DNA from 3 places in the Pseudomonas sp. SDO5271_S396 genome. Region 1 is predicted to be linked to each of the others. Evidence: predicted binding sites of a transcription regulator. Region 1 holds the regulator's gene; each other region holds the start of a gene.

The links. Region 1 encodes sigma-54, which starts transcription at its own class of promoters, with help from an activator protein. Its sites were predicted from a motif close to ANTGGCATNNANNTTGCTNT; they were not measured.
Region 2: the regulator sigma-54 is predicted to act here: its motif matches at 3,906-3,925, upstream of ACW9IN_RS07180 (circularly permuted type 2 ATP-grasp protein).
Region 3: the regulator sigma-54 is predicted to act here: its motif matches at 3,782-3,801, upstream of ACW9IN_RS12010 (flagellar hook-length control protein FliK).

What each region holds. Positions count from the first base shown of each region.
Region 1 covers NZ_JBSVWB010000007.1:122,494-129,365, reverse strand. The annotation lists gene lptA (lipopolysaccharide transport periplasmic protein LptA) at 1-262, shown strand, start outside; gene lptB (LPS export ABC transporter ATP-binding protein) at 262-987, shown strand; gene ACW9IN_RS08155 (RNA polymerase factor sigma-54) at 1,173-2,666, shown strand; gene hpf (ribosome hibernation-promoting factor, HPF/YfiA family) at 2,785-3,090, shown strand; gene ptsN (PTS IIA-like nitrogen regulatory protein PtsN) at 3,103-3,567, shown strand; gene rapZ (RNase adapter RapZ) at 3,570-4,427, shown strand; gene ACW9IN_RS08135 (HPr family phosphocarrier protein) at 4,444-4,716, shown strand; gene ACW9IN_RS08130 (ZIP family metal transporter) at 4,808-5,701, opposite strand; gene ACW9IN_RS08125 (superoxide dismutase) at 5,736-6,347, opposite strand; gene ACW9IN_RS08120 (hypothetical protein) at 6,349-6,792, opposite strand; gene ACW9IN_RS08115 (class II fumarate hydratase) at 6,820-6,872, opposite strand, start outside.
Region 2 covers NZ_JBSVWB010000006.1:115,962-122,833, forward strand. The annotation lists gene ACW9IN_RS07150 (aminotransferase-like domain-containing protein) at 1-983, shown strand, start outside; gene ACW9IN_RS07155 (translation initiation factor 2) at 1,088-1,588, shown strand; gene ACW9IN_RS07160 (YkgJ family cysteine cluster protein) at 1,751-2,005, shown strand; gene ACW9IN_RS07165 (START domain-containing protein) at 2,047-2,652, shown strand; gene ACW9IN_RS07170 (hypothetical protein) at 2,756-2,992, shown strand; gene ACW9IN_RS07175 (ribonuclease E inhibitor RraB) at 3,206-3,547, shown strand; gene ACW9IN_RS07180 (circularly permuted type 2 ATP-grasp protein) at 3,958-5,367, shown strand; gene ACW9IN_RS07185 (alpha-E domain-containing protein) at 5,372-6,322, shown strand; gene ACW9IN_RS07190 (transglutaminase family protein) at 6,319-6,872, shown strand, end outside.
Region 3 covers NZ_JBSVWB010000013.1:55,544-62,415, reverse strand. The annotation lists gene fliI (flagellar protein export ATPase FliI) at 1-714, shown strand, start outside; gene fliJ (flagellar export protein FliJ) at 718-1,167, shown strand; gene ACW9IN_RS12025 (STAS domain-containing protein) at 1,233-1,538, shown strand; gene ACW9IN_RS12020 (ATP-binding SpoIIE family protein phosphatase) at 1,535-3,253, shown strand; gene ACW9IN_RS12015 (Hpt domain-containing protein) at 3,284-3,628, shown strand; gene ACW9IN_RS12010 (flagellar hook-length control protein FliK) at 3,851-5,209, shown strand; gene fliL (flagellar basal body-associated protein FliL) at 5,444-5,944, shown strand; gene fliM (flagellar motor switch protein FliM) at 5,954-6,872, shown strand, end outside.

The DNA of each region.
Region 1 (6,872 bases):
CGAGCAGAAGCAGGCACCTGCCGATACCGGCCCGATGAAAGGCTACGGCAAGACCATCCAGTATCACGCCCAGCAAAATCGTATCGTCCTGATCGACCAGGCAAAAGTGCTCAGCCCCGATGGCAACTCCACCGAGGGCGAAAAGATCACTTATGACACCGTGAAACAGGTCGCCAATGCCGGTCGCGCCAATGGCAACAAGGTCACCGCGCCACGTCCACGTATCGATATGGTTATCCAGCCGAAGAAGAAGGCCGAGTAATGGCAACCCTGAAAGCCCAGCATCTGGCCAAGGCCTATAAAAGCCGTCAGGTCGTTCGCGACGTCAGCCTGTCCATCGACAGCGGCCAGATCGTCGGCTTGCTCGGCCCCAACGGTGCCGGCAAGACCACCTGCTTCTACATGATCGTGGGCCTGGTCCAGGCCGATCAGGGCCGTGTACTGATCGACGACCTGGACGTCAGCCACCAGCCCATGCACGGTCGCGCCCGAGCCGGCATTGGCTATCTTCCGCAAGAAGCGTCGATCTTCCGCAAGCTGTCGGTTTCCGACAACATCATGGCCATCCTTGAAACCCGCAAGGAACTGGACCGGGACGGCCGTCGCAAGGAGCTGGAAAACCTCTTGCAGGAATTCCACATCAACCACATCCGCGACAACCTCGGCATGAGCCTGTCCGGTGGCGAGCGCCGTCGCGTGGAAATCGCCCGCGCCCTGGCCACGGCGCCGAAGTTTATCCTGCTGGACGAACCGTTTGCCGGCGTCGACCCGATCTCGGTCGGCGATATCAAACAGATCATCCATCACCTCAAGGCCAAGGGTATCGGTGTATTGATCACCGACCACAACGTCCGTGAAACACTCGACATCTGCGAAACCGCCTATATCGTCAATGATGGGCAACTGATCGCCGAAGGTGACTCCGACACCATTCTGGCCAACGAACTGGTCAAGGAAGTGTACCTGGGTCACGAGTTCCGCCTGTAAACACACATGGTGTCAGGCCATTTGTCATCCTGCGCGGAAATCAATAAGAAGCTTCGGATTTTTATTGTTACCGCGCTCTAGGCAAATCCCCCGATATCAGGCATATAATTTGCTTATGTTTGGCGCTCACGCGCCCTGTCGTGGATGGCGCGTTGCGCCGGCGAATAAGGTGTTAAGCCCCTGCCATGAAACCATCGCTAGTCCTGAGAATGGGCCAGCAGCTGACGATGACACCGCAGCTGCAACAGGCCATCCGCCTGCTCCAATTGTCGACACTGGACCTGCAACAGGAAATCCAGGAAGCCCTGGAGTCCAATCCGATGCTCGAGCGCCAGGAAGAAGGCGACGACTTCGACAATGCAGATCCGCTGGCCGACAACATCGAGCAAAAACCCAATTCCGACGTTCAGGAACCCTCCTATCAGGAAACCGCCCCGACGGTAGACAACCTGGAGGACGGCGAATGGAACGAACGCATCCCCAACGAACTTCCCGTGGACACCGCCTGGGAAGACGTTTACCAGACCAGCGCCAGCAGCTTGCCGAGCAATGACGATGACGAGTGGGACTTCACCACCCGCACGTCCGCCGGCGAGAGCCTGCAAAGCCACCTTCTGTGGCAACTCAACCTGGCCCCGATGTCGGACACCGATCGCCTGATCGCCGTGACACTCATCGATTGCATCAACAACCAGGGCTACCTGGACGAGACCCTAGAGGAGATCCTCGAGGCGTTCGACCCGGAGCTGGACATCGAGCTGGACGAAATCGAAGCGGTTCTGCACCGAATCCAGCAATTCGAACCTGCCGGCATTGGCGCTCGCACCCTGAGTGAATGCCTGCTGCTGCAACTGCGCCAATTGCCTGCCAAGACCCCCTGGCTTGCCGAAGCCCAGCGCCTGGTCACCGACTACATCGATTTGCTCGGCAGCCGCGATTACAGCCAACTGATGCGCCGCATGAAGCTCAAGGAAGACGACCTGCGCCAGGTCATCGAGCTGGTGCAGAGCCTCAACCCGCGCCCGGGCTCACAAATCGAGTCAAGCGAAGCCGAGTACGTCGTCCCCGACGTGATCGTGCGCAAGGACAATGAACGCTGGCTGGTGGAGCTGAACCAGGAGTCGGTACCTCGCCTGCGGGTCAACCCGCAATACGCCGGCTTCGTGCGCAGGGCTGACACCAGCGCCGACAACACCTTCATGCGTAACCAGTTGCAGGAGGCCCGCTGGTTCATCAAGAGCCTGCAGAGTCGCAACGAAACCCTGATGAAGGTGGCTACCCAGATCGTCGAGCACCAGCGTGGTTTCCTGGAATACGGCGACGAAGCCATGAAACCTCTGGTTCTGCATGACATCGCCGAAGCGGTAGGCATGCACGAGTCGACGATTTCCCGGGTAACCACACAAAAATTCATGCATACCCCGCGGGGTATTTATGAACTGAAATACTTTTTCTCCAGCCACGTCAGCACCTCCGAAGGCGGCGAATGCTCGTCCACGGCGATTCGCGCAATCATCAAAAAACTGGTTGCGGCGGAAAATCAGAAAAAGCCATTGAGTGACAGTAAGATCGCTGGTTTACTGGAGGCACAAGGCATTCAGGTCGCCCGTCGAACCGTCGCCAAGTACCGCGAATCCCTTGGGATCGCGCCTTCCAGCGAGCGTAAGCGTTTGATGTGACGGGCGGGCCACAGCGTTCGGGGTGTGTTCTAAAGTCGCTCAGGCGGTTTCAGGATACAGCCCAGTGGCAGGCACCCCGGCCTGCTGCGTTATGCACTGGCAACGAAGGAGAAGCTGTATGCAAGTCAACATCAGTGGACACCATGTAGAAGTCACCCCTCCACTGCGCGACTATGTCGAGCAGAAGCTGAAACGGCTTGAGGGTCATTTTGACAAGATCACCAATGTGCAGGTGATCATGAAGGTCGACAAGCTTCAGCAGAAAATCGAAGCGACTCTACAGATTCCTGGTGGCGAGGTCGTCGCCAACGCCGAGCATGAAGACATGTATGCATCGATCGATGCGTTGACTGATAAGCTCGATCGCCAACTCAAAAAGCATAAGGAAAAGCAGCAGAGCCTTCTTCAGGGCACTGGCCGCTAACACTCCCCACCCATGATTCGACTTGAAACCATCCTGACCCCCGGCCGTTCCCTCGTGAACGTGCCGGGCGGCAGTAAAAAGAAAGCCCTCGAACAAATTGCCAACCTGATCGCGCGCGAAGTGCCGGATCTGGAGATGCAGGACGTGTTCGACGCGCTGATTGCCCGTGAAAAACTCGGTTCCACGGGTTTTGGTAACGGCATCGCCATTCCTCACTGCCGCCTCAAAGGCTGTGAGACCCCGGTCAGCGCCCTGCTGCACCTGGAAGCCCCTATCGATTTCGACGCCATCGACGGCGCCCCGGTCGACCTGCTGTTCGTTCTGCTGGTCCCGCAAGCCGCCACCGATGCGCACCTTGAACTGCTTCGGCAGATCGCCAGCATGCTCGACCGCAAGGAAGTACGCGACAAACTGCGCAGCGCCAGCAGCAATGAAGCGCTTTATCAGGTTGTTCTGGATGAACAAAACGGGCAGTAATCATGCGTTTGATCATCGTCAGCGGCCGCTCCGGCTCGGGTAAAAGTACCGCCCTCAACGTTCTTGAGGACAACGGTTTCTATTGCATCGACAATTTGCCGGCCGGCCTGCTGCCGGAGTTGGCAGAGCGTGCATTGATTCACACCGAATTGTCGCAGCCCCTGGTGGCCGTCTCGATTGATGCGCGCAACCTGCCCAGCCATTTGGATCGATTCCCGCAATTACTCGAAGAAGTACGTGCCAAGCACATTCAGTGTGACGTGCTCTATCTGGACGCCGACGAAGAAACGCTCCTGAAGCGTTTTTCCGAAACCCGGCGGCGCCATCCCCTCAGCAGCCCGCACCGCTCTCTGGCCGAAGCCATCGAGGACGAGAGCAAGCTGCTCGGCCCGATCATCGATCTCGCCGACCTCAAGATAAACACCACCGATCTCAACCTGTATCAGCTACGCGACGCCATCAAGCTGCGCCTGTTGAACCAGCCAGAGCCGGGTACGGCGTTTCTCGTCGAGTCGTTTGGCTTCAAGCGTGGTATGCCGGTGGATGCCGACCTGGTATTCGATGTGCGCTGCCTGCCAAACCCCTACTGGAAGCCGGAATTGCGTGATCAGTCGGGGTTGGACCAGCCCGTGGCCGAGTATTTGGCCGCACAACCGGATGTCGAGGAGATGTTCCAGGATATCTCCAGCTACCTGCTCAAATGGCTGCCGCGTTTTGCCGCGAGCAACCGCGCCTATGTCACCATTGCCATTGGCTGTACCGGCGGCCACCATCGCTCCGTCTATCTGACCGAACGTCTTGGTCAGGTGCTGCAACAAACCCTCAAGAACGTCCAGGTTCGCCACCGCGACCTTAGCTGAAAGGAACACCCCCGCGATGCCCGCTCTGGAAATTGAAATCATCAACAAATTGGGTTTGCACGCCCGCGCCTCGGCGAAGTTCGTCGGTGTTGCGGGGCGGTTTCCCTGCCAGGTCCGCGCTGGACGTACACCCGAGTCCATGGTTGATGGAAAAAGCATCATGGCGATGATGATGCTGGCCGCCGGCAAGGGCACCAAAATTCACCTGAAAACAGAGGGCGAGCAAGAGCAGGAGGCGATGGACGCGCTGGTGGAACTGATCAATAACCGCTTCGACGAAGGCGAATAAAGGCGTCCGGCTTGCCGGCCATGGCCCCCTCAAGCCAGACATGGGCTCACAATCGATCACCGGCAAGCCAGCTCCTACATGGGAGCGGGCTTCAGCTCAACGCTGTATCCATCACCATCATCAAACAAAACCCGACGCACAAGCCAAGACTGGCGAGCTTCTCGTGGCCATTGCGCCGGGATTCGGGAATCACCTCGTGAGTCACCACCAACAGCATTGCCCCTGCCGCCAGCGCCAGGCCTAGTGGTAACAGCACCTCAGCCAAACTCACCAGCCAGGCGCAAAGTACTGCAAACAGGGGCTCCACCAGACCTGATGCCGCGCCAATCACAAAAGCCTTGAAGCGTGACATTCCCGCTCCTGCCAACACTAGAGCAATCACCAGCCCCTCGGGCACATCCTGCAAGGCAATCCCCATGGCCAGGCTGTCCGCATCGGGCATGCCGCCCCCCGCCGAAACGCCAACCGCCATGCCTTCCGGGATGTTATGAGCAACGATGGCAAACACGAACAGCCAGATGCGCGGAGGGATTACCGGTTTTTCCGGGGTGCCCACCAGCATTTCCGGGCTCGCACCGGACACTTTGCGGTCGACCAGGTACAACCCGAACGCCCCCAGCAGAATACCGAAGCTGATCAAACCGCTGGCCCCCCAAGGCGAAAGCCCCAGCCTTTCTGCCGCAGCAATACCGGGAACAATCAGCGAAAATGCGGTTGCCGCCAGCATCACTCCAGCACCGAACCCAAGCAAGGTATCGCTCAAGGCAACCGGCATGCGGCGGATTACCAACACAGGCACCGCGCCCAGCGCCGTACCCAGCGCGCAGATCGCTCCGCCTTGCAAGGCGCGCAGGATGCGCGGTTCCAGATTCAGCCACGCCAGCCCTTGGGCCACCAGCAATGCAGTCCCTGCCAATAGCAGCAGCGAGCCAAACGCGTAACGAAACCTTCGTCCGCTGCTGATCGCCAGTGTTTCAGTGCCCATAATTGGCCTTAGATCTTGTTATAGAAGGTGAATGTCAGGCCACGGCAGCCTGATAACGTGCCGAGACTTCCGGCCAGTTGATGACGCTGTAAAAGGCATTGATGTATTCCGGACGGCGGTTCTGATACAGCAGGTAGTAGGCATGCTCCCACACGTCCAGACCGAGGATCGGCGTGTTGCCGTTCATCAGCGGGCTGTCCTGGTTCCCGCTGCTCTCCACTACCAGGGTCTTTTGCGGTGTGACGCTGAGCCAGGCCCAGCCACTGCCGAAACGGGTCAGTGCGGCCTTGGTGAAGGCCTCTTTGAAACTGTCGAAACCACCCAGCTGTTCATCGATAGCCTTGCCCAGCGGTCCCTCGGGTTTTCCGCCGCCCTTGGGTGACATTACCGCCCAGAACAACGAATGGTTGGCGTGGCCACCGCCCTGATTGATCACCGCGGCACGCAGTTTTTCCGGCAATTGCTGCACGCTGGATACCAGCTTCTCCACTGGCCAGCCCGCGAACTCAGTGCCCTCGACGGCGGCATTGAGGTTGTTGATGTAGGTCTGATGGTGTTTGGTGTAGTGGATTTCCATGGTCTGCGCATCGATATGCGGTTCCAGGGCATCGTAGGCGTAAGGCAAGGCAGGCAAGGTATAAGTCATATCAATGTGCTCCGTAGTAAGGGCTGTTGCGAGTCGACGCCGGCGATGGCGCCGCAGTACCGCCCAGCAAGCGATGGGTACGGGGGTATTCGCCGTGATCGCTGATGAAATTCAACAGTTCGACGTAGGTCTTGCTGCTCTGGCGTAGGGCAGCCTCTCGCAATTGCGGGGTCAGGCGCGGGTCCTGCATGGCCTGCAACAAGCGTTGATGAATGGCACAGAGGTATTCCGCGCTTTCTTCAGGCTGGTTCAGGCGCAGGTGCAGGTCCGCCAGGTTGTGATGGGAAATCACGCAAGCCGCCACGGCCTCGTCGGCATCCGCCCAGCGTTCGAACAACACTTGGGCCAGGGCCAAGGCTTGCAGATAGGCCTCGCGGGCGTCGACCAACTCGCCCGCCATGAAGCAGCGATTGGCCCGTTCGATCGTACGTTTCCAGTGCTCCATGGTGAGCCTCCAAAGCAGAGTCGGTGATTACACGCCGCCGGCCGTGAGCTTTTCCGGATCCAGCAGGACTTCCAGTTGGC
Region 2 (6,872 bases), on a different contig from region 1:
CGCTGCGGCGCCAGGTGGCGATCCGCATGCGCGATGCCGGCGTAGTGGTGGACCCCTCCGAAGTGGTGATCACCCACGGTTGCGTTGACGCACTGCAGATGTCCCTGCGAGTACTGACCCGCCCCGGTGATCTGATCGCCGCCGAATCACCGACCTACTACGGCCTGCTGCAACTGGCCGATCTGCTGGGCCTCAAGGTCATCGAGATTCCCAGCGATCCGGCCACCGGCATGAGCCTGGAAGCGCTGCAACTGGCGGCCAACCAGTGGTCGATCAAGGCGCTGGTGCTGACCACGCGTCTGAGTAACCCGCTGGGCGGTACCATGCCCGAGGAACGGCAGAAACAGTTGCTGCGTCTGGCCTCGGATTTCGATATCCAGATCGTCGAGGATGATATCTACGGCGAACTGATGTTCGAGCTGGGCCGCACCAAAGCCCTGAAAGCCTACGACCGCCTGGACCGGGTCATTTACTGTTCGAGCTTTTCCAAGACGCTGTCCCCCGGGGTACGCATCGGCTGGATGATTGCCGGCAAGTACCAGCAGGAGATCCAGCGGTTGCAGATGTTCAGCACCCATTCGGCGTGCAGCGTTACCCAGATGGGCGTGGCAGCCTACCTGGAAAATGGCGGCTATGACCGGCACTTGCGCTACATCCGCCAGGAATACCGCAAGAACCTCAACGCCTTTCAGCTGGCGGTGCAGCAGTATTTTCCCGAAGGCACCCAGATGACCCGTCCGAGCGGCGGTTTTATCCTGTGGGTCAGTTTGCCGGGTCGGGTCAATACCCAGGAACTGCATGTGCGTGCCTTGCAGCAGGGCATCAGCATCGCACCAGGGTTGATCTTCAGTAATACGGAACAGTTCAACCACTGTATTCGCCTCAATTGCGGCACTCCGTGGAACCGTGAGGCCGAGCGCGCGCTGATGACTCTGGGCATGTTGGCCAACCAGTTGTGCCAGGAAACCGCAGCCGGTTTTTGAGCCCGTGATTGGGGACAGGGCCGATGGCTGGCTGATCACCACGCTTGTCATGCCGCGCGCAACAAGCGAGCATATGGCCCTCTGCCGTTAATGCTGTTGGCGATATGACATCAATTTTTCGTGCTGCTTTGGTGATTGGACTGTTAAGCCTGTGCAACGTCAGCACACTGCTGGCGGCCACCCCCGTGACCCAAAGCCAGCCGCAGCCTGCCGCCAGCAGTCAGCAAAAGAAGGCCCCCGCGAAGACGCCGACCCCGGCCAAAAAAGCCCCGGTGGCCAAGAAGAAAGCCGCCACGGTAAAAAAGCGCGCACCGATCGCGAGCAAGTCCAAGTCGGCCCACGAAGTGGCACAAACCCCATTGCCACCGGCACAGTTGGACTTGTCGCTCCCCTCCGACATGGTGAGGCATTTGCAGCCCATCGGTACCATGCCCAAGCCCAAAAGCGTGCCCTTGTTGCCGCCGATGTTTGGCGACAAACCCACGGACAACAGTGCGTTCCAGATCAACGGTCGGCTGCTCAGCAATGAAATGAAGCTGCAATTGCGCAACGAAGAACGGCGCGATGTGGAAGGCGCGGCGCTGGATTTCGAATTCAAGCAGTAAATTTCTTCAAGGCGGGTGACCCTGACGCCTGACCATCTGTCGCAGACTGGTCAGTCACTTTTGTTTTGTGCGAAAAACCCCTGTTAGGCCATTTTAAAACGCATGTTTAAGGGCGTACTCTAGCCCGGCCATCCACATTGAGCCCTCGAGGAACCGCTGTTCATGAATTGCCGTGAAGGTTGTGGCGCTTGCTGCATCGCCCCCTCCATCAGTTCGCCCATTCCGGGAATGCCCAACGGCAAACCGGCCGGCGAGCGCTGCCTGCACCTCTCGGTCGAACAGCTATGCCTGCTGTTCGGCCAGCCAGAGCGCCCGGCGGTGTGCGGCAATTTCAAGGCGGACATCGAGGTCTGCGGCACCGACCAGGCGGACGCGATCAGGTTGATCGGCTGGTGGGAGCAGATGACTGCGGCTTGATGGGCTTTACTATCGGAACTTCAACAATAAGGAATACAACAATGGGTTCGCTGAAACGAATGGCTGTGTTGTGCGGTTTTACGGTGTTGTTCGCTGCCACTGCCCAGGCTGAGGATTGGCAAGTCGCCAAGGATGAAGACGGTATCAAGGTATCCCTGAGCGAAATTGCCGGCTCCAAGTACAAGGCGTATCGCGGCGTCACCACGATCAAGGCGCCGGTCGCCAAGATTCAGGCCCTGCAGGAAGACGTAGCGGGTGCCTGCAAATGGATTCACGAGTGCAAATCCCAGAAGCTGGTCGACAAGAAAGGTGACGAGAGCTGGACCTACACCCAATTCAAGGCTCCGTTCCCGGTAACGGACCGTGACTCCTACCTGCATATCACCACCACCAAGGCCGCCGATGGCAGCCTGACCCGCAAACTGGAAGGCGTGCCCACCTACAAGCCTGAAGAGAAAGGGTACGTCCGGGTGGCGCAGGTGGATGGCTTCTGGAAGCTGGTGCCCAAGGGCGACAACCTCACCGAAGTGACCTACCAGGTGCACACCGAGCCAGGTGGCAGCGTGCCTTCCTGGTTGGCCAACAAGTTCGTGGTGGACGCGCCGTTCAACACCTTGAAGGCCCTCAAGGAACACGCCGAGAAGTAAGCGCAGCCGATCCGGTGCCTCCGGCCTTGGGGGGAACGTTTGACGAACCCTCAAGGTCCAGATGAATGTGAGCCCACACATGGGCTTTATCGAGGAGGCACTGATGCAAAATTGGGACATTACCTTCGTTGATGATCACGGTGTAAAGGCCGTGCAGCAGTTCACCTGCGAACAAAAGCCCAGCCTCGAAGACGCTGCGCATATGGTTCGCGCCAGGATGGTGCCTGTGGCCGCCGAGCTGGACCTCAATGACCTCGAAGGCCGCAAACCCGAGCCGACGGTCAAGATCCTCAAGGATCAGAACAGCATTCAAATCCTCGACATTTCCCCCTCCGTCTGAACATTCGCTGTACGCCCTGCAAGGCCCTCTGGTGGAGGTGATAGCTTCGCGCTACTCTGCAAGGGAGATCAGCGAATGAATCGCTAAGGTCTGGTCTTGTCAGCTCCATGCTTGTTTTCCAGCGGTGTAGTCATTGCCGTAGTCCCCGTGCCAGTAGGGCGCGGGCTTCGGGAAGCACGGAAAGTCTATCCATCGGTTTGAGGAGGACGTTTCATGAGCACAGCCTATCAAGAAGACATCAGCACCCACGTTCTGCGCCGCATGAAAGAGGGCGGCTTCGACTTCTCACGTTTCCACCCCATCGAGTTCTACGCCATTTTCCCGGATGAGGAGCGCGCGCGCAGGGCTGCGGGTCGTTTTCGTGGGGAATCCCTGAATGCCCAGGTCAGCGCGCGCGACGATGGCGCCTGGTACCTGGAACTGAGCAAAATCATGTCTGCCACCTACGACGGCATAGGAGACTTCGAGCAAGACTTTGAAGCGGTGGTCGAGCCACTGGGCGGGATCATCGAGGGCTGGGGCGTCAAGCAGGAGGTGCGCGGGCGACCCATGTAGTGGCACACGCAACACAGCACAGCGGCTGACCCTTGGGTCGGCCGTTTTTGTGTGCGTCGCACAATAAATATTCGGAACTTGCAGGCAGTTTTTCGGCACCAAAAAAAAGGCCACCCAAGAAGAGTGGCCTAACGGGAAGAGCGGAGCGCTGAAGATGTAGGACGTGTCCTGTTCAGCAGATGGTGGCGATTATCCGCAAGCAATGCCGGGCAGTGAAATCAACTCTGACTATGCTGTCGATAGTCAAAACCCGCATTGTGATGAAGCGTGCGGCCAGACGCCGGGCACTGCGCGCACCAGGACGGTGCGATAAGGTTCGGGTATTTATTCAACTCACTGATTTTTAAGTGTTTATGCCGCTGGCACGGGCCTTGCGATGGTTCTTGCGTCCGCGTGACAAGGAGTACGGCATGATCCGCACTTATTACGACGAAATGTACGATGGGGCAGGGCAGGTGCGTCCCCATTACCGGGAATTCGCCCGCTGGTTGGCTGAAACCCCTCCCGAACTGCTGGCCCAGCGTCGGCGCGAAGCCGATTTGCTGTTCCACCGCGCCGGAATCACCTTCACGCTCTACGGCGACGAGCAGGGCACCGAGCGCCTGATTCCCTTCGACACCATCCCGCGCAGCATCCCCGCCAGAGAATGGCGGGTGGTCGAGCGCGGCTGCATTCAACGGGTCAAGGCGCTGAACCTGTTTCTCGCCGACCTGTATCACGAACAACGCATCATCAAGGCCGGGATCATTCCCGCCGAACAGGTACTGGCCAACGAGCAGTACCAGCTGGCGATGCAAGGCCTGGACCTGCACCGAGACCTGTACGCTCACATCGCCGGGGTCGACCTGGTCCGCGATGCCGACGGCACTTACTACGTGCTTGAAGACAACCTGCGGACTCCCAGCGGCGTCAGCTACATGCTCGAAGACCGCAAGATGATGATGCGCCTGTTCCCCGAACTGTTCGCCGCCCAGCGCATTGCGCCCATTGACCATTACCCCAACCTGTTGCTCGACACCCTGAAAAGCGCCAGCCCCCTGGACAACCCCAGCGTGGTGGTACTGACCCCTGGGCGTTTCAACAGCGCGTTTTTCGAGCATGCGTTTCTGGCCCGGGAGATGGGCGTGGAACTGGTGGAGGGCGCCGACCTGTTCGTGCGCGACGACCGCGTGTTCATGCGCACCACTGACGGTCCCAAGGCCGTGGACGTGATCTACCGCCGCCTCGACGATGCCTTCCTCGACCCGCTGGCCTTCAACCCCGCCTCCATGCTCGGCGTGCCGGGCCTGCTCGCGGCCTATCGCTCGGGTCATGTGGTGCTGGCCAATGCCATCGGCACCGGGGTGGCGGACGACAAGTCGGTGTATCCCTTCGTCACCGAGATGATCCGTTTCTACCTGGACGAGGAGCCGATTCTGAAGAATGTTCCGACGTTCCAGTGTCGCAAGCCCGACGAACTGTCCCACGTGCTGGCCAACCTGCCGGAGCTGGTGGTGAAGGAAACCCAGGGCTCCGGCGGCTACGGCATGTTGGTGGGGCCCGCTTCCACCGCTGCCGAAATCGACGATTTCCGTCAGCGCATCAAGGCACGCCCCCACGCTTATATCGCCCAGCCGACTCTGTGCTTGTCCACCTGCCCGACCTTTGTCGACAACGGCATCGCCCCGCGACACATCGACCTGCGGCCATTCGTGCTATCGGGCAAGGACACCCGCGTGGTGCCTGGCGGCCTCACCCGCGTGGCGTTGCGCGAAGGCTCGCTGGTGGTCAACTCGTCCCAGGGCGGCGGCACCAAAGACACCTGGGTGGTGGAGGACTGATGCCATGTTGAGTCGAACTGCTTCGGACCTGTACTGGATGTCACGCTACCTGGAGCGTGCGGAAAACCTCGCGCGCATGCTGGAGGTGAGCTATTCGCTGTCACTGATGCCGCAGAACGGCCACGGTGACGGCTTGCATGAATTGGCCATGCCGCTGCTGATCACCGGCACCCTGGAGGATTATCGCGAGCGCCACGGTGACCTGCATGCAGAGCACTTGCTGCACTTCTTCGCGCTGGATGCGGCCAACCCCGCCAGCATCTACAGCTGCCTCGGTGCTGCGCGGGCCAGTGCCCATGCGGTGCGTGGGCGAATTACCGCCGACATGTGGGAAAACATCAACGCGACCTGGCTGGATATTCGCGAGATCGCCCAGCAAGGTCTCAGCCGCTACGGCATGAGCCGGTTCTGCGAGAGGGTCAGGGAGCGCTCGCACCTGTTTCGCGGCGCCACCTACGGCACCATCATGCGCAACGACGCGTTCCGCTTCATCCGCCTGGGAACCTTTATCGAGCGGGCCGACAACACCCTGCGTCTGCTGGATGCGCGCTATGAAATGGCTGGCGATCGCGCCGACACCGTCACTGACGGCACCGCCCACGCGTACTATCAATGGAGTGCGTTGTTGCGGGCCTTGTCGTCGTTCGAGGCTTACACCGAGATCTACCGCGATGCCCCGGGTGCCCGGCAAGTCGCGGAACTGTTGCTGTTGCGCGCCGACGTACCGCGTTCGCTGCGCGCTTGCAGCGAAGAGATCGACCAGATTCTCGCCAGCCTGCCCGGCCTCAACGGTCGACCGGCCCAGCGCCTGGCCGCCGAGATGGACGCGCGCCTGCGCTTTACCGCCATCGACGAAATCCTCGAGGAAGGCCTGCACGCCTGGTTGACCGATTTCATCCCGCAGGTCCGCCAACTGGGCGACGCCATCTACAGTGCTTACCTGGAGGCTGCATGAGACTCTCCATCACCCACGAAACCACCTACCACTACGAAGATCAGGTGCGCGCCAGCATTCAGTATCTGCGCCTGACGCCCCATGACAGCGAGCGCCAGCAAGTGCTCAGTTGGCAGTTGGATCTGCCGCGTCCGGTGCGCGCGCAAGTGGACCCGTTCGGCAACATCCTGCACGTGTTGACCCTGGATGAACCCCACGATGCGATCATCATTGGCGCCCGTGGCCAGGTGGATATCGACGCGTCGCGCGAGGCTGAATACGAGACTCAATCGGCGTTTCCGTTTCTGCGCAATACGCGCCTGACCGAGCCCGATGAAGCGCTACGCCGTTTTGCCGAACAGCACTGTCATCCACGTCGCGACCGCACGGCCTTGATCGACTTGATGCACGCGCTCAACCAGGCGATGGTCTACACGCCCGGCGCCACCGAAGTCGACACGTGCGCTGCCGAAGCGTTTGCGGGCCGGGCCGGCGTGTGCCAGGACCACACACATGCGTTTCTGGCTTGCGCGCGCAGCCTGGGGATTCCGGCGCGGTACGTGTCGGGGTA
Region 3 (6,872 bases), on a different contig from region 1:
AGCCTCGGTGAAGAAGGTCTGAAGCGTTCGGTGGTAGTGGCTTCGCCAGCCGACGATGCACCGCTGATGCGGTTGCGCGCCGCCATGTACTGCACGCGCATCGCCGAATATTTTCGCGACAAGGGCAAGAACGTCCTGTTGCTGATGGACTCGCTCACGCGTTTCGCCCAGGCCCAGCGGGAAATCGCCCTGGCCATCGGCGAGCCGCCCGCGACCAAGGGTTATCCGCCGTCGGTGTTCGCCAAGCTGCCCAAGCTGGTGGAGCGTGCCGGTAATGCCGAGGCCGGCGGGGGCTCGATCACCGCGTTCTACACCGTGTTGTCCGAGGGCGATGACCAGCAGGACCCCATCGCCGACTCGGCGCGGGGCGTACTTGACGGCCACATTGTGTTGTCGCGGCGCCTGGCCGAGGAGGGGCATTACCCGGCCATCGATATCGAAGCGTCCATCAGCCGGGTGATGCCGTCGGTGGTCACGCCGGAGCACATGATCCGTGCGCAGCAGTTCAAGCAACTGTGGTCGCGCTATCAACAAAGCCGCGACCTGATCAGCGTCGGTGCCTACGTGGCCGGCGGTGACCGTGAGACCGACCTGGCGATTGCCCTGCAGCCGCAACTGGTGACCTACCTGCGCCAGGGCCTCAACGACAAGATCGGCATGGGGGAAAGCGAGGCGCACCTGCAATCGATCTTCGCCCCGGCGCCAGGGGGTTAAGCCATGGCCAACAGCCGTTCCGCGCGCCTGGCCCCCGTGGTGGACATGGCCGAAAAAGCCGAAAAGACCGCCGTGCAACGCCTGGGATATTTCCAGGGGCAAGTACGCCTGGCGGAAAGCAAGCTGGGTGACCTGGAGCGCTTTCGCGGCGAATACCAGCAGCAGTGGATAGAGCGCGGCAGCAAAGGTGTATCCGGCCAATGGCTGATGGGCTATCAGGGCTTTCTCAATCAGCTGGAAACCGCTGTGGGCCAGCAACGCCAAAGCCTGGCCTGGCACCAGAACAACCTCGACAAGGCGCGCGAGAGCTGGCAGGCGGCGTTCGCCCGGGTCGAAGGCTTGCGCAAACTGGTGCAGCGCTATATCGACGAAGCGCGAGCCATCGAAGACAAGCGCGAACAGAAATTGCTCGACGAACTCTCCCAGCGCCTGCCACGCAAAGACGTCTATTGAAAGTTGCCCGCAGCTCCTTCTCCTGCTAAACCTTGTCTCATTGCCAATGACACGGAAGCAGTTGCATGTCAGTCGAGTCGGAAGTATCCCTGGATGGGAAGAAGTTGACGATCGCGGTCAAGGGCCGGTTTGATTTCAGCAGTCACCAGCACTTTCGTGAAGTCTACGAACGCATCTACCCCAAGCCCGACGCCATTGTGGTAGACCTCAAGGAGGCCACCTACCTCGACAGTTCCGCCCTCGGCATGTTGCTGCTGCTGCGTGACCATGCCGGGGGCGACGATGCCGATATCCGCGTGATCAACAGCAACTCCGATGTGCGCAAGATCCTCGGCATTTCCAATTTCGACAAACTGTTCGACATCAGTTGAGCGCCCTGGCCCCGGTCCTTGAGCCGCTGACGATCCTGATCGCCGAAGACAGCGCCGCCGACTTGTTGTTGCTGTCGACCATCGTGCGGCGCCAGGGCCACCAGGTGCTCACCGCCAGCAACGGTGCGCAAGCGGTGGAGGTGTTCACGCGCGAGCGTCCGCAATTGGTCTTGATGGACGCGCTGATGCCGGTGATGGACGGTTTTGAAGCCGCACGGCAGATCAAGCAACTGGCGGGTGAAGCGCTGGTGCCGATCATCTTTCTGACCTCGTTGCGCGAGAGCGAAGCCCTGGCCCAATGCCTGGATGCCGGCGGTGACGACTTCCTGCCCAAACCCTATAACCAACTGATTCTGGCCGCGAAGATCAACGCGATGGACCGCCTGCGTCGCTTGCAGGCCACGGTGTTGCAGCAACGTGACCTGATCGCGCGGCACCATGACTATCTTTTGCATGAGCAGCGCGTGGCCAAGGCCGTGTTCGACAAAGTCGCCCACTCCGGGTGTATCAACGCCGCGCCGAATATCCGCTACCTGCAATCGCCCTACGCGCTGTTCAACGGCGACCTGTTGCTGGCTGCCTACACGCCCTCGGGCGACATGCACGTGCTGCTCGGTGATTTCACCGGCCACGGCTTGCCGGCGGCGGTGGGGGCGATGCCGCTGGCCGAGGTGTTCTACGGCATGACCGCCAAGGGCTATGGCCTGGCGCAGCTCTTGCGGGAGATGAATGCCAAGCTCAAGCGCATCCTGCCGGTGGACATGTTCTGCTGCGCCACCTTGTTGTGCCTGAGTGCCCAGCGGCGGGTGGTCGAGGTGTGGAATGGCGGCATGCCCGATGGCTATGTGCATGAGGTCGCCAGCGGCAAGCGCACGCCGTTGGCATCAAGGCACTTGCCGCTGGGCGTGCTCTCGGCGGAAGCCTTTGATGACCGCACTGAAGTCTGGCCCATGGCCTTGGGCGATCGGGTGTTTCTGTTGTCCGATGGCGTGCTGGACACCGCTGACGCCAATGATCAGCTGTTTGGCGCCGAACGGTTGCAGCAGGTGTTTGCCGCCAATCGCGAGCCCGACCGCCTGTTCGAAGACATCGAACAGGCCCTGGCCGCGTTTCGTGGTGAGGCCCGGGATGACGTGAGCATGGTGGAAGTCACCCTGCAACCCGGCCAATCGCTGCGGGCCACGGAGCCGTTGTATGCCGACAGCGGCCAGTCGTGCCCGCTGGACTGGTCAGTGAGCTTTGAGTTTCGCGCCGAAACCCTCAAGCGTTACAACCCGTTGCCGTACCTGTTGCAATTGTTGCTGGAAATTCACGGCCTGCGAGAGCAGAGCGGGGCGCTCTACAGTGTGATGGCCGAACTGTATTCCAATGCCCTGGAGCATGGCGTGCTGGGCCTGGACTCCCGGCTCAAGCGCGATGCCCAGGGGTTTGCCCGCTATTACCGCCAGCGCAACGAGCGCCTGGCGAGTTTGAACAGCGGCTATGTGCGGGTGCATGTGCAGGTGGTGCCGACCGACATGGGCGGCAACCTGACCTTGCGCATTGAAGACAGTGGCCCGGGGTTCGACGTGGAACACGTATTGGCCCGTCCGCTGGATATCGACCGTCTGTCTGGTCGGGGGTTGAGCCTGGTGCGCCAGCTGAGCAGCGATGTACGTTGGTCTGACGGCGGGCGCAGTGTCTGCGTGGAGTTTTCCTGGGAGGCTCTGGCATAATCCGCCGATTCTTGATCAAGGAGCGAGCAAGTGGTTGAGACTCATCTGGACCCTGGCGTGTTGTCGGGTTTGCAGGAGGTCATGGAAGGCGAGTATCCCAAGTTGCTCGATACCTTTCTCGATGACTCCCAGAAGCGTGTCGAGGCCCTGCGCAAGGCGCGGGGCGATGCCACGACATTGGGGCGGATCGCCCATAGCTTCAAGGGCAGCAGCGGCAACCTCGGTGCATTGCGCTTGGCGGAGTTGTGTCGGCGTCTGGAGGTTGAGTCTGCCGGGGCGGCGGTGGATCTTGGGAAGCTGGTGGATCAGATTGATCGTGAGTTTGCGGTGGTGAAGCGGTTGTATGAGACGGAGCGCCAGCGGTTTCGGATTTGATTGCGTGTAGATCCGTTTCTGCGGTAACGGCGGCCTGGTAGCCGACCGCTCCCACAATTTGGATCTCCTGTATCAAGCAGATATCAATCTGCTCTGGCTCTGTTTTTGATCTGGGCGCCCCATCAAACAACGGATCTGCACACAAAACCGAAAGCTGGCCCAACTCTTGCTCTACCTCCTGATACTGCATCCTCGATCCCTATGCAGTGGAGACCTTTACCTATGCCAGTCGCCCCGAATTCGCTCCTTCAGGCTGCCCCTGCGGCCAAGCCTCAAGCGCCCGCTGCTACTCCTCAGGTAGCGGCTGCGGACCCCCGGGACAAGGGCCCGGCCTTCGCTCAGGTGTTCGCCAACCAGGCCTCGAAACCTTCGGTCAAGACCGATGACAACTCGGCCAAGCCCACGCGGGACAAGGCTTCCGACGCCAGCGCCAAACCTGCTGCCGGCAACGACAAGTCTGCCGCCAGCGCGCCAGCGGTTGCCGATAGCGGCAATACCTTGCCTGCCAACCCGCCGGCCACGCCGCCTGCCAAATCCGATGACAGCGCCAGTTCCGATGACGATGCCTCGGTGGACCCGACCCTGGCGCAACAGCCGCCGACGGACCCGGTGGTCGACCCGGCGCTGATCGCCACGGTCGCCCCGGTGGCGGTGCCGGTCCCCGCGCCGGTGGAAACCCCTGCGCCGGTGGCAGCCAAGGATGACAAGGCTGCGCCACCGGTTGCCGCTGCGCCGGTTGTGGCGACCGAGCCGGCCAAGCCCGAGTTCGATCCGCAAGCCGACCCGCTGGACGCCATGCCGGCGGTGCGTCTGGCGATGGAGCAGGGTGGGCATGTGTCGGCCAGCAGCCAGACTCCGCCGAAAACCGCGCCAGCGCCGACCCAGGATCAACCGACCGCCGCGCAGAATTTCGCCGCCGGCCTAGCCAATATGGTTGACCAGCAAGCCGCCAAGGACAGCACTGACACGGGCGGCGACAAGGCGTTCGGCAGTCTGATCGAGGATGGCCTCAAGGACTTGAAGGGCGCGAGCAGCGACACCCGTGTCGATGACTTCGCCAACCGTCTGGCCGCGTTGACCCAGGCCGCCACGCCGAAAACCGCCAACGCCTTGCCGCCGGTGATGAATGCACCGTTGGCCATGCACCAGAGCGGCTGGACCGACGAGGTGGTCAACCGCGTCATGTACCTCTCCAGTGCCAACCTCAAGTCGGCGGAAATCCAGCTGCAGCCGGCCGAACTCGGGCGCCTGGATATCAAGGTCAACATGAGCGCCGATCAGCAGGCCCAGGTCAATTTCATGAGCGCCCACCCGGTGGTGCGTGAAGCCCTGGAAAGCCAGTCGGGGCGCCTGCGGGAAATGTTCGCCCAGCAGGGCATGGGGCAGGTGGACGTCAATGTGTCTGACCAGTCCCGTGGGCAGGAGCAACAACAACAGCAGCAGGCGCAGACCGCGGGTGTCAGCCGCAGCAGCGGGCGTGGCGGTGATAGCGACGCGGGCGCCCATGTTGAGGTGGCTGAAGCTGTAGCGCCCGTGACCTCGACGGTGATCGGCTCCAGTGCGGTGGATTACTACGCCTGATTCCAGTCAAAGCACGGTCAGTGTGGGAGCTGGCTTGTCGGGTCGCCGCATCGCTGCGATAGCGGTGTATCAGCGGCAGAGATGCCAACTGGCCCACCGCTATCGCAGGCAAGCCAGCTCCCACAGTTGATTTGTGGTGTGCCTCCTTACCCGATAGCCAGACAACTCTGGCATAACACTTGCTCTTGCCTTTCCGTAGATCTATGAATCCCCGAATAGTGACGGATTATTGGCATGGCGAAGAGCGACGACGCAGCAAAAGCACCCGCGGGCAAGGGCAAGCTCAAGCTTATCCTGTTGATTGTGTTGGGCCTTATCCTGGCCATCGGCGCCTCGGTCGGTGGCACCTGGTACATCATGCACAGCAGTGCAAGCAAACCGGCACCTGCCGCCGAAACCGCCACTAACGTCAAGCAACCGGCTATCTTTGAGCCGATGCTGCCGGCCTTTGTCGCCAACTTCACTCAGAACGGTCGTCAACGCTACTTGCAGGTGAGCATCACCTTGCTGGCGCGTAACCAGTCGGACCTGGATGCCCTCAAGGTGCACATGCCGGTGATCCGCAACAACCTGGTCATGCTGTTCTCCGGACAAAGCTTCGACAGCCTGGCCACGCCGGTGGGCCAGGAAATGCTGCGCCAGAAGGTCACTGCCAGCGTGCAGGAAGTGGCCCAGAAAGAGCTCGGCAAAGTCGTGGTCGAACAGGCGCTCTTCACTAACTTCGTATTGCAGTAGGATCACGACATGGCCGTGCAAGACCTGCTGTCCCAGGATGAAATCGACGCACTGCTGCATGGTGTCGACGATGGTCTGGTACAGACCGAAATGGCTGCCGAACCCGGCAGTGTCAAAAGTTATGACCTCACCAGTCAGGATCGCATCGTCCGTGGACGCATGCCGACCCTGGAAATGATCAACGAGCGTTTCGCCCGCTACACCCGTATCAGCATGTTCAACATGCTGCGCCGCTCGGCGGACGTGGCGGTGGGCGGCGTGCAGGTGATGAAGTTCGGTGAATACGTGCACTCGCTGTACGTGCCCACCAGCCTCAACCTGGTCAAGATCAAGCCCCTGCGCGGCACCGCGTTGTTCATCCTCGACGCCAAGCTGGTGTTCAAGCTGGTGGACAACTTCTTCGGCGGCGATGGCCGTCACGCCAAGATCGAAGGCCGCGAATTCACCCCCACCGAACTGCGGGTCGTGCGCATGGTGCTGGAACAGGCCTTCATCGACTTGAAGGAAGCCTGGCAGGCGATCATGGAGGTCAATTTCGAGTACATCAACTCGGAAGTGAACCCGGCCATGGCCAACATCGTCGGTCCCAGCGAAGCCATCGTGGTCTCCACCTTCCATATCGAACTCGATGGTGGTGGCGGCGACCTGCACGTGACCATGCCGTACTCGATGATCGAGCCGGTGCGCGAAATGCTCGACGCCGGTTTCCAGTCGGACCTGGACGACCAGGACGAGCGCTGGGTCAAGGCCCTGCGCGAAGACCTGCTGGACGTCGACGTCCCCCTGAGCGCCACGGTGGCCCGTCGCCAATTGCGCCTGCGCGATATCTTGCACATGCAGCCGGGGGATGTGATCCCGGTCGAACTGCCGGAAGAACTGATCATGCGCGCCAACGGCGTGCCGTCGTTCAAGGTCAAGCTGGGTTCCC